DNA from 3 places in the Yersinia sp. KBS0713 genome. Region 2 is predicted to be linked to each of the others. Evidence: riboswitches for the same ligand, from Rfam matches in the RefSeq annotation. Region 2 holds a riboswitch; each other region holds the start of a gene.

Region 1 (3,275 bases), 1.1 Mb from region 2:
GTATTCTGGCAAGTAGCGGCCCGCCTGGCGCATCATCCATACCGGTGTGATATCAACCGGTTGGCGCAATAAGGCCCGCAGATAGCGATCGTTTTTCAATTCATTCATGGTGAAGCTCCCTTAATTACCTGGCGGCCATCTTTTAGTTGGCAGCATTGTAGCATGCCAGATTCAGCTTTCCTGCTCACTGCGGCACAAGACCACCGTATCTTCAATCAACCTGCGGGCCACAGTGCCCGGCGGCGGCAGTAATGGGAGTTGGTCGTAGCGATACCAACCGGCATTGAGCAGCTCTTTCGGATCGTGGCGCAGTTCGCCGTGGTCATACTCCGCCATATAGGCCACCATGAGCGAATGTGGGAACGGCCAGGGTTGTGACGTCACGTAGCGCAGATTTTTAATGTGAATATTGCTCTCTTCCAAAACCTCACGGGACACCGCCTGCTCCAATGTTTCGCCCACTTCGACAAAACCGGCCAGCACCGTATTAATCCCACCACGATGCCGCACATGCTGCGCCAATAAGATTTCATCACCACGGCGAATGGCAACAATCACACAAGGGGCGATTTGCGGATAATAACGTTCACGGCAGTGATTACACAGGCAAGCCCATTCGGTGCGGCTGGCATGCATTTGATGGCCGCAATAGCCGCAGAAACGGTGGGAGCGATAAAACTCCGCTAATTGCACACCCCGCCCAGCCAGTTGGAACAGGCCGCGATCTACATCCAGTAATTGGCGCACTGATCCCATGTCGGTCGGCATGATCTGGCGAATAAGCCAAACCGCCTGCCCCTGCCATTCACCAATTTGTCTGGCGGTTGCGCCCTGTAGCGACCAATTGGCAGCATTGCCTTGTGGCAACTCCCCTTTTGGCAGCCATAGTTTGTTTTCATGGCTGACTACCCACCAGCCACTCTCTTTACCTGTAAGTTGTAGTTCCATATCGTTGTTGCACAACCTCGACTTCACTGGCAATCTAGAATCTGGCTTGTTACTTTTTTGTAACTCATTATTACTTCACGGAGTCGTTCATGCTCAATCGACTGGAAAGCTTGACTCAACGCGTTGGCGGCAGTAATGAATTAATTGATCAATGGCTTCATGCGCGTAAAGAACTTTTAGTTTCGTATTGCACAGTGATCGGTATTAAGCCGCGAAAAGAAAAGCATACCCCGCTTAATGAAAAAGCGCTGGAGAACTTTTGTCATAACCTGGTGGATTATCTCTCAGCTGGTCATTTTCACATCTACGACAGAATTATCAAGCAGGTAGAAGGCGAGTCCAGCCCAAGAATGGCGCTGACCACCAAAGTTTACCCTGCGTTAAAAAACAATACCCAAACTATCATGTTATTCCACGATCGTTATACCAACATCGAGATCGATGACGATGATAGCTGCACCGAGTTCCAACAGGCGTTATCCGATATCGGCGAAGCCCTCGACGCCCGTTTCCAGTTAGAAGATCAGTTAATTAAGTGGGCAGCAGAGTCCTGGCAAACCGCTCAGCCAGAAAATAGAAAAAGTCAGGCCAATTAACCAAATACATCAATAGTAAGCATAATTGTCGCAGGCAATTTGGATGCAGACAGCGCGCACACACGTAGTACGTGAGGATTTGGAGCACTGCCCAAACTCAAAGTGCGGCAAGAAAATAGCTTACGGTCGGCCCTTGTAGTTTTAATACAACCTCATATACTGAGGATTCTTGTCGGAGTGCCTAGCGTCGGCTTTTAAAAGCAGATGCAGGCTGAGACCGTTAATTCGGGATCCGCGGAACCTGATCGGGTTAGTACCCGCGAAGGGAACAAGAGTAATTTATCGCTACAGGCCCGGTCTTCCCCTTCACAGGTGTCTGCCGGTCACTGGCCAACATCGTTACTCCCGCCAAGCTCCAGACAAGCAATTTTCCCTATACACCACATTGGCTCTATAAACCACACTGGTAGGAATTTGCTATGTCTAATAATACAACGTCAGCCACCACGAAAAACCCATCACGCCCGCGCAAACAGCAGCGCGAAGAGGCCCAACAGTTTATTGATAGTTTACAGGGGGTGACTTTCCCCAACTCCCAACGCATCTACCTGCAAGGTTCACGGCCTGACATTCAGGTGCCGATGCGCGAGATCCAACTTAGCCCGACCTTGATCAGCGGCAGCAAGAGCGATCCGCGCTACGAAGATAACGAGGCCATTCCGGTTTACGACACCTCCGGCCCCTATGGTGATCCCCTCGCCAAACTAGACGTCCATGTGGGGCTGCCCAAACTGCGTGCTAGCTGGATAGCGGATCGTCAGGATACCGAGGCCCTCACCTCGGTCAGTTCAGGATTTACCCAGCAGCGTTTAGCGGACGCAGGTTTGGATCATCTGCGCTTTGAGCATCTACCGAAGCCGAAAAAAGCCATTGAGGGCAAGTGTGTCACCCAACTGCACTATGCTCGTGCAGGGATTGCCACACCAGAAATGGAGTTTATCGCCCTGCGTGAAAATATGGGGCGAGAAAGAGTTCGCGGCGAAGTCTTGCGCCACCAGCATCCTGGGCAGAATTTCGGCGCTAATTTGCCGGAGAACATCACAGCAGAATTCGTGCGCCAAGAAGTTGCCGCAGGCCGCGCCATCATCCCCGCCAATATTAATCACCCCGAAGCTGAGCCAATGATTATTGGTCGCAACTTTTTGGTCAAAGTGAACGCCAACATCGGCAATTCGGCGGTGACCTCCTCCATCGAAGAGGAGGTGGAAAAGCTGGTGTGGTCCACGCGCTGGGGAGCCGATACCGTGATGGACTTATCTACTGGCCGCTATATTCATGAAACTCGTGAATGGATTTTGCGTAACAGCCCGGTGCCGATCGGCACAGTGCCCATCTATCAGGCGCTGGAAAAAGTGAATGGCGTGGCTGAAAATCTGACCTGGGAGATGTTCCGCGACACCTTGCTGGAGCAGGCGGAGCAAGGGGTTGATTACTTTACTATCCACGCCGGTGTGTTGCTGCGCTATGTGCCGATGACCGCCAAACGCCTAACAGGTATTGTCTCTCGTGGTGGGTCTATCATGGCGAAGTGGTGCTTGTCCCATCATCAGGAGAACTTCCTGTATCAGCATTTCCGTGAAATCTGCCAAATTTGTGCCGCCTACGACGTTTCATTATCACTCGGCGATGGCTTGCGGCCAGGTTCTATTCAGGATGCCAATGATGAAGCCCAATTTGCCGAATTGCATACACTGGGTGAATTAACCAAGATCGCCTGGGAATATGATGTTC
Region 2 (3,275 bases):
GTTTGATTGCTGCCATCAATGACGACCGCGAGCAAAGGAGGAACCATCAATAGCAAAGCCGCACCAATCAGCAGAGTGTCGCTGATGCACGACCAATAGCTATCTTGCGGGTTGCGCCATATCTGTCCGTGAGTGTTTCCCACCGCCAGTACCGAGTTCAGCCGCTGGCTTAGCACCACCAACCCCAAGCAGCAGCCCAGTTGGATTAGCGCCAATAGTGCGGCGCGCCCGAGATCATAATCGTAACTAAGCGCCTGATAAATCGCTAACTCGATGGTGGTAGCTTGTGGCCCGCCGCCCAGTGACAGCACGGTGGCGAAGCTGGCAAAACAGAGCATAAAAATCAGCGCGGCAGTGGGCAGAATTTGGCGGCGCAGATAGGGCCACTCGACCCAGCGGAAATGCTGCCAGCCATTCATACCCAACTGCGCGGCCAGCTGGCGCTGCTCTACGGCGATGCTCTCCAGTGATTGCAGCAATAAGCGGGTCGCCAGCGGCATATTAAAGAAGATATGCGCCAGCAAAATGCCTTGTAAACCATAGGGCGAGAAGCGGTAATCCATCCCCAGCCAGCTAAACAGCCCCGCCAGCCAGCCCTGGCGGCCATAGACCGTCAGGATACCGAACAGGGCCACCAACACCGGCAGCACCAGTGTCATGGCGCATAAACGTAGCATCAGTTGACGGCCTGGAAAGCGGCGGCGATAGAGGGCGCGGGCTAGAAAAATGGCGGGTGTCACCGACAGCAGCGCGGAGAGAAACGCCTGCCAGAAGGTAAAGCGGATCACATGCCACAGATAGCTGTCATGCCAGAGATTTTGCCACTCTGCCGCGGGTGCATGTCGCCAAATAGCGGTGAACGCCAATAAGGCGACACCGACTATCAGCGCGGCGGCAAGCAGCCCCGGCCACAACCATGGCGGGATTAGCGGCTGACGGCGGATTGCCATGCCTGAATCCATTTACCACGGTTATCGGCTACCTCTTTGGCATCAAACTGCAATGCTTTTTGCGGCACAGTTAGCGTTTCAAACCCTGCCGGAAGATCCATTTTGATCACCGGATACATCCAGTTGCCGGTGGGAATATGGTTTTGGAAGGCGGGGGTGACGATAAATTTCATAAAGCGCTGTGCCAGCTCCGGCTGTTTGCTGGACGCCACTTGACCCGCGACTTCCACTTGCAGGTAGTGGCCTTCGCTGAAATCGGCGGCGGCGTAGTTGCTTTTCTGCTCTTCAATCAGATGGTAAGCCGGCGAAGTGGTGTAGCTCAGCACCAGATCCCCTTCCCCTTTCAGGAACAGACCGTAAGCTTCGCTCCAGCCTTTGGTGACCGTGACGGTTTTTTTCGCCAGCTCTTGCCACGCCTGCGGGGCTTTATCGCCATACACTTTTTGCATCCACAGCATTAAGCCAAGGCCCGGTGTACTGGTGCGGGGATCTTGGTAGATAACCTTCCACGGCGCTTTGCTGCTGACCAACTCTTGCAGGCTCTTCGGTGGGTTTTTCAGTTTGTTTTTGTCATACACAAAGGCAAAGTAGCCGTAGTCGTAAGGGACAAAGGTTCTGTTCTGCCACGGCTCAGGCAGTGTCAGCGTGCTGGTATCCACCTGACTTGGCGCGAATAAGCCGGTTTGCTCCGCCGCCTGTACCAGATTGTTATCTAAGCCTAAAATAACATCGGCCTGGCTGTTTTTACCCTCCATCCGCAGGCGATTCAGCAGTGAAACTCCATCTTCCAGCGCCACAAATTTAAGCTGACAATCACATTCGGCTTCAAAGGCTTTTTTAATCGCCGGCCCTGGCCCCCAGTCGGCAGCAAAGGAGTCATAGGTGTAAACCGTCAGGGTGGGTTTATCGGCAGCAACAGCGGCAGCAGACAGCAAAAACAAGCAGGGAATTATACGTTTAAACACTTTGCACTCCTTAAGAATAAAGGTGGCAAAGGTATCTGAGGCGGTCAATAACGTCACTATCATGATGATAAGACGTTATTTTTCTCAAATCCCTCCGCCGGTGTTAACCGGATCAGGTTCGACGGGTTTGCTCTCAGCTAACTGGCGGTTTTACTGCCAGTTAGCACCCCGTTGAGACGGCGCTATTGTAGTGATTAATTCGGGCGGGTGAAAGGGCGTTTATACCTCAGGTGGGGTAAACCAGGCTGATTTGAAGTCAAACCAGCCGAGGGTGTTCATGCGCACGCCGCGCATACTGTGCTGCCCATATAATTCTAGCCAGTGATGGAACAGCGGGTGGAATTGATTTTGGCTGACTAATCGTTGGCTCCAGTCCGCCATCGGCAGGCTATTATTGCGCCATGATCCCACGTCGTGATGCAGCTCATCGTCGAGGCAGTGTTGCAGCAGCGGTAGCTCATACAGGGTGGCAAATAGAGAGAACTCCAGCGGCAGGTAGAAGTTGGCGCTGCCGAGCCAGATATCGCTCTGCGCGTCGCCTTGATACCAACTGACATAATCCACCGCCTGAATCACCAGCTTGACGCCATGGGCGGCCAGCAGGGTGGTCAGTGTCTGGCTGATGGCATCAAACTCGGAGTGCTCGCTGTAAAAGGTGAGCGTCAGTTCGCTCAACCCCTCCGGCTTGGGTTCCAGTGTGGTTAGCCGGTTGTGGTGCCAGCGCGGCAACATGCCGTAAGCCGGTGACCAGTAGCGCTGATAAAAGGGGTCTGCATGGCTGAGTAGGGCGACAGGGGTGAGAAGCCTACAGAGCCAGCGGCGGATCTCGGGATGACTGGTTTGGCGGGAGCGCTGATCAAACAGTAAAAAGTAGCAGCCCTCCTCCAACCGACTCTCCAGCTCATTTTTACTGGTGTCATCCGCTTGTAGTTGCACACCGGAGTAGACCAGCTCCTCGGACAGCTCCGGTAGTACCCAGATATTCACCTCATCAATCAATGCGCGGAACCCAAAATAGTTATCAAACGCCTGAATTTTCAATTGGCTACGATGATTGCGGATCACTGAATAGGGGCCAGTGCCGATAGGGTGGCGCGGGAAGTCGGGCTGACTTTCCCACTCCTGCGGCAAAATCATGGCGTGTACACTGCCCAACAGCCAGGGTAACCAGTGATCCGGGCTGTTGAGATGCACATCAATGACATAGGGGGTCGGCGAGCGCACCGCCGTGATATGCGAGAACAGCGGTTGTGGGATCAGACGGGTCAGGCTGGTGATGACATCCTCCATTGCCAGTTCACGGCCATGATGGAAATGGATGGCGGGGCGTAAATAAAAGCGCCAATGCAGTGGGCTGATG
Region 3 (3,275 bases), 2.1 Mb from region 2:
CATTGGTCGCGTATTTGTTGAGCTTTTCGACGAAGAAGCCTGCAAACAAGAGCAAGTTAAGTGGTTGGCGCAGGGGACTATCTATCCAGATGTGATTGAATCTGCTGCATCTGCTACCGGCAAAGCGCATGTGATTAAATCTCACCACAATGTGGGCGGCTTGCCGAAAGAGATGAAACTTGGGTTGGTAGAGCCACTGAAAGAGCTGTTTAAAGATGAAGTGCGCAAAATTGGTCTGGAGTTGGGCCTGCCATATGACATGCTGTACCGCCATCCATTCCCTGGCCCTGGTTTAGGTGTCCGCGTGCTTGGCGAAGTGAAAAAAGAGTATTGCGATTTACTGCGCCGCGCCGATGCTATCTTTATCGAAGAGCTACACAAAGCGGATCTCTACAATAAAGTCAGCCAGGCCTTTACCGTGTTCCTGCCTGTTCGTTCGGTTGGCGTGATGGGCGATGGTCGCAAATATGATTGGGTTGTTTCACTGCGTGCGGTTGAAACCATCGACTTCATGACCGCACACTGGGCGCATCTGCCATATGAGTTCCTGGGGCGCGTCTCAAATCGTATCATTAATGAAGTGAATGGTATCTCGCGCGTGGTTTACGATATCAGTGGTAAACCACCAGCAACCATTGAGTGGGAATAGCCTACTGCCTTTTGAAGAGTATTGACCACGATAGCCAAACCCTTAAACCCTCTGCCTTGGCAGGGGGTTTTCTCTTTTTGACGATGGATAAAGATTGAGGGAAGACTCAAATTTCTGACGGTATTTTTGACGGTATTACTTAGCAAGAGACACTGACATGCTCACTGATACAAAACTAAAAAATCTCAAGCCAAGAGATAAGCTTTATAAGGTTGCCGATCGTGATGGACTCTAGCCAACACTGAATATCAAAGTGGATGATGTCAAAACGCTGCGCGGGGAGTAAGGCATCAGCCCCTATTTAGTCATTTGAGGGAGCGCCTGATGCTCCCTCTCTTATTTAATTTTTTCATTATGCCAATGCATCAAAATATAGTCGCCGTCAATGCTCTTGCCGGTAGCAATCGCCACCCACCCCTGTTTTTGATAAAACGTCAGCGCCCGTTGGTTTTTTTCCAGGCATTTCAGTGAGCCATGGCGGGTAAATAGTGCATGTGCTGCCAGTAATAGTGCTTTTCCCGCCCCGAGATATTGCGCCGCAGGATCAACAAACAGATTATGCAGGAAGCTCTCCTCGATAAAAATTGAGGCAAAACCCAAGTGTTGATCACCATCGATGGCCACCAAAATGGTCTCTCCGAGAGTGGCACGGTCAAAATCTTCCAGGTGAAAACACTCGCCATCCCGCCAGCTAAAGGCGTCACGGCGTGATGCCAGATACAAAGTGCGCAGAAAGGGGCGGTCACTCTCCTGATACAGACGAATCTCAATACTCATTCTTCAGTTATCTCTCCAGTACAGCGTATTTTTGTTCTCTTGATTATTTGTTTTGCGAATGCATCGTTGACCTTCTATCACCTGCCGATGATAATAACAATTCTGACTCGGGGTGCCCGCCACAAAAGTGGTTTGGCTGAGATATACCCGTATTACCTGATCTGGATTATACCAGCGTAGGGAAGTCTCGGCACCGCAGGGTTCCGCCTTCTTGACCGCCGGTTAGGAGGAATATGTACGTTCAACCTGCCGCTTTTTCTTCAGTTGTCACTGTGAATCCCGCGCTATTCGCCCGATCGCTTACGAATGTGAGTGTTGGGATGTATTCATGAAGCGTATTAATGCACTCACCATTGCCGGAACTGACCCCAGTGGTGGCGCGGGTATTCAAGCTGACCTGAAAACCTTCTCTGCTCTGCAAGCTTACGGCACCACGGTTATCACCGCGCTGGTGGCGCAAAACACCACCGGCGTGCAGTCGCTCTATCCCATCGAACCCGCTTTTGTCGCCGCGCAACTGGATTCAGTGCTGAGTGATGTGCGCATCGATAGTGCCAAAATAGGTATGCTGGCCAATGCCGACATTATTGAGGTGGTCGCCGCGCAACTGCGCCGCTATCCAATTGCATTTGTGGTGCTGGATACCGTGATGGTGGCGAAAAGTGGTGATCCGCTGTTGGCACCGGAGGCAGTGGCGGCTCTGCGCCAGCTACTGCTGCCACAGGTAGACCTGATTACGCCGAACTTGCCGGAAGCCGCGGCGTTACTCAATTGCCAATCTGCCCGCGATGAACAAGAGATGCGTGAGCAGGGGCGGGCGCTGTTGGCGCTAGGCTGTCAGGGGGTGCTGATGAAAGGGGGTCACTTAAGTGGCGAAGATAGCCCGGACTGGCTGTTTACCGCGCAAGGGGAGCAGCGTTTTGTCACCCGCAGAGTCAGCACTCGCCATACCCACGGCACCGGTTGCACCTTATCAGCAGCACTAGCGGCGTTGCGACCACGGCACGCCAACTGGGGGGATACAGTCAATGCGGCCAAAGGCTATCTCCAGAGGGCATTGGAGCAAGCCGATACTCTTGAGGTGGGGCGGGGGGTTGGGCCGGTGCATCATTTCCATTTATGGTGGTAATCCCCTTCGTCCTTGAAACCACAGGGGTGTTAGCTGCGCTCATTTACCCGAATCACTGACTTGAGTCAGCTCATCGGGATGCTTTCGCTGGCTGCCTACCTGTGGCTCCAATGACTTTGGGGATGGCTTTTTTCCTTGAAACCACAGGGGTGTTAGCTGCGCTCATTTACCCGAATCACTGACTTGAGTCAGCTCATCGGGATGCTTTCGCTGGCTGCCTACCTGTGGCTCCAATGACTTTGGGGATGGCTTTTTTTTCCTTGAAACCACAGGGGTGTTAGCGGCGCTCGCTTACCCGAATCACTTACTGGTGTAAGCTCATCGGGATAAGCTTGCTTGCTGCCTACCTACAACGCCAATGACTTTGGGGGGATATTCTTCGTCCTTGAAAACACTGGGGTGTTAGCGGCGCTCATTTACCCGAATCACTGACTTGAGTCAGCTCATCGGGATAAGCTTGCTGGCTGCGGTTTACGGTAACAAATGGCGCTGGGTCATGGTAAACATTGCGATGGCACGTTGCAGATGATGAGCATCAAAGCGGTTAAGCAGATAACTCTCCGCGCCTTTGCGGGGGCGGATACACAGTGACAGCTTAGGCTTGCCAGCTTCATCGTTGATCAGACTAAACTGATAGCTACCAATCTCTTTCTCATTTTCGCGCCAGGAGATCTCTATGGCAGGCAGTGGGTTAGCGGCCGTGGGGTGTCTGACGGCAAA

What was found. Region 2 has a riboswitch for thiamine pyrophosphate ahead of thiB (thiamine ABC transporter substrate binding subunit). Riboswitches for the same ligand answer to the same signal wherever they lie in the genome.
Region 1: it holds a riboswitch for thiamine pyrophosphate, as region 2 does, so the genes downstream of both, thiC (phosphomethylpyrimidine synthase ThiC) here and thiB (thiamine ABC transporter substrate binding subunit) in region 2, are expected to answer to the same signal.
Region 3: it holds a riboswitch for thiamine pyrophosphate, as region 2 does, so the genes downstream of both, thiD (bifunctional hydroxymethylpyrimidine kinase/phosphomethylpyrimidine kinase) here and thiB (thiamine ABC transporter substrate binding subunit) in region 2, are expected to answer to the same signal.

What each region holds. Positions count from the first base shown of each region.
Region 1 is NZ_CP042173.1:310,816-314,090, reverse strand. It holds gene hemE (uroporphyrinogen decarboxylase) at 1-108, opposite strand, end outside; gene nudC (NAD(+) diphosphatase) at 172-948, opposite strand; gene FFE93_RS01450 (Rsd/AlgQ family anti-sigma factor) at 1,038-1,544, shown strand; TPP riboswitch at 1,708-1,829, shown strand; gene thiC (phosphomethylpyrimidine synthase ThiC) at 1,964-3,275, shown strand, end outside.
Region 2 is NZ_CP042173.1:3,732,644-3,735,918, reverse strand. It holds gene thiP (thiamine/thiamine pyrophosphate ABC transporter permease ThiP) at 1-950, opposite strand, end outside; gene thiB (thiamine ABC transporter substrate binding subunit) at 926-1,915, opposite strand; TPP riboswitch at 1,987-2,096, opposite strand; gene sgrR (HTH-type transcriptional regulator SgrR) at 2,135-3,275, opposite strand, start outside.
Region 3 is NZ_CP042173.1:1,247,513-1,250,787, forward strand. It holds gene guaA (glutamine-hydrolyzing GMP synthase) at 1-649, shown strand, start outside; gene FFE93_RS05805 (GNAT family N-acetyltransferase) at 986-1,426, opposite strand; TPP riboswitch at 1,525-1,626, shown strand; gene thiD (bifunctional hydroxymethylpyrimidine kinase/phosphomethylpyrimidine kinase) at 1,755-2,555, shown strand; gene FFE93_RS05815 (hypothetical protein) at 3,027-3,275, opposite strand, start outside.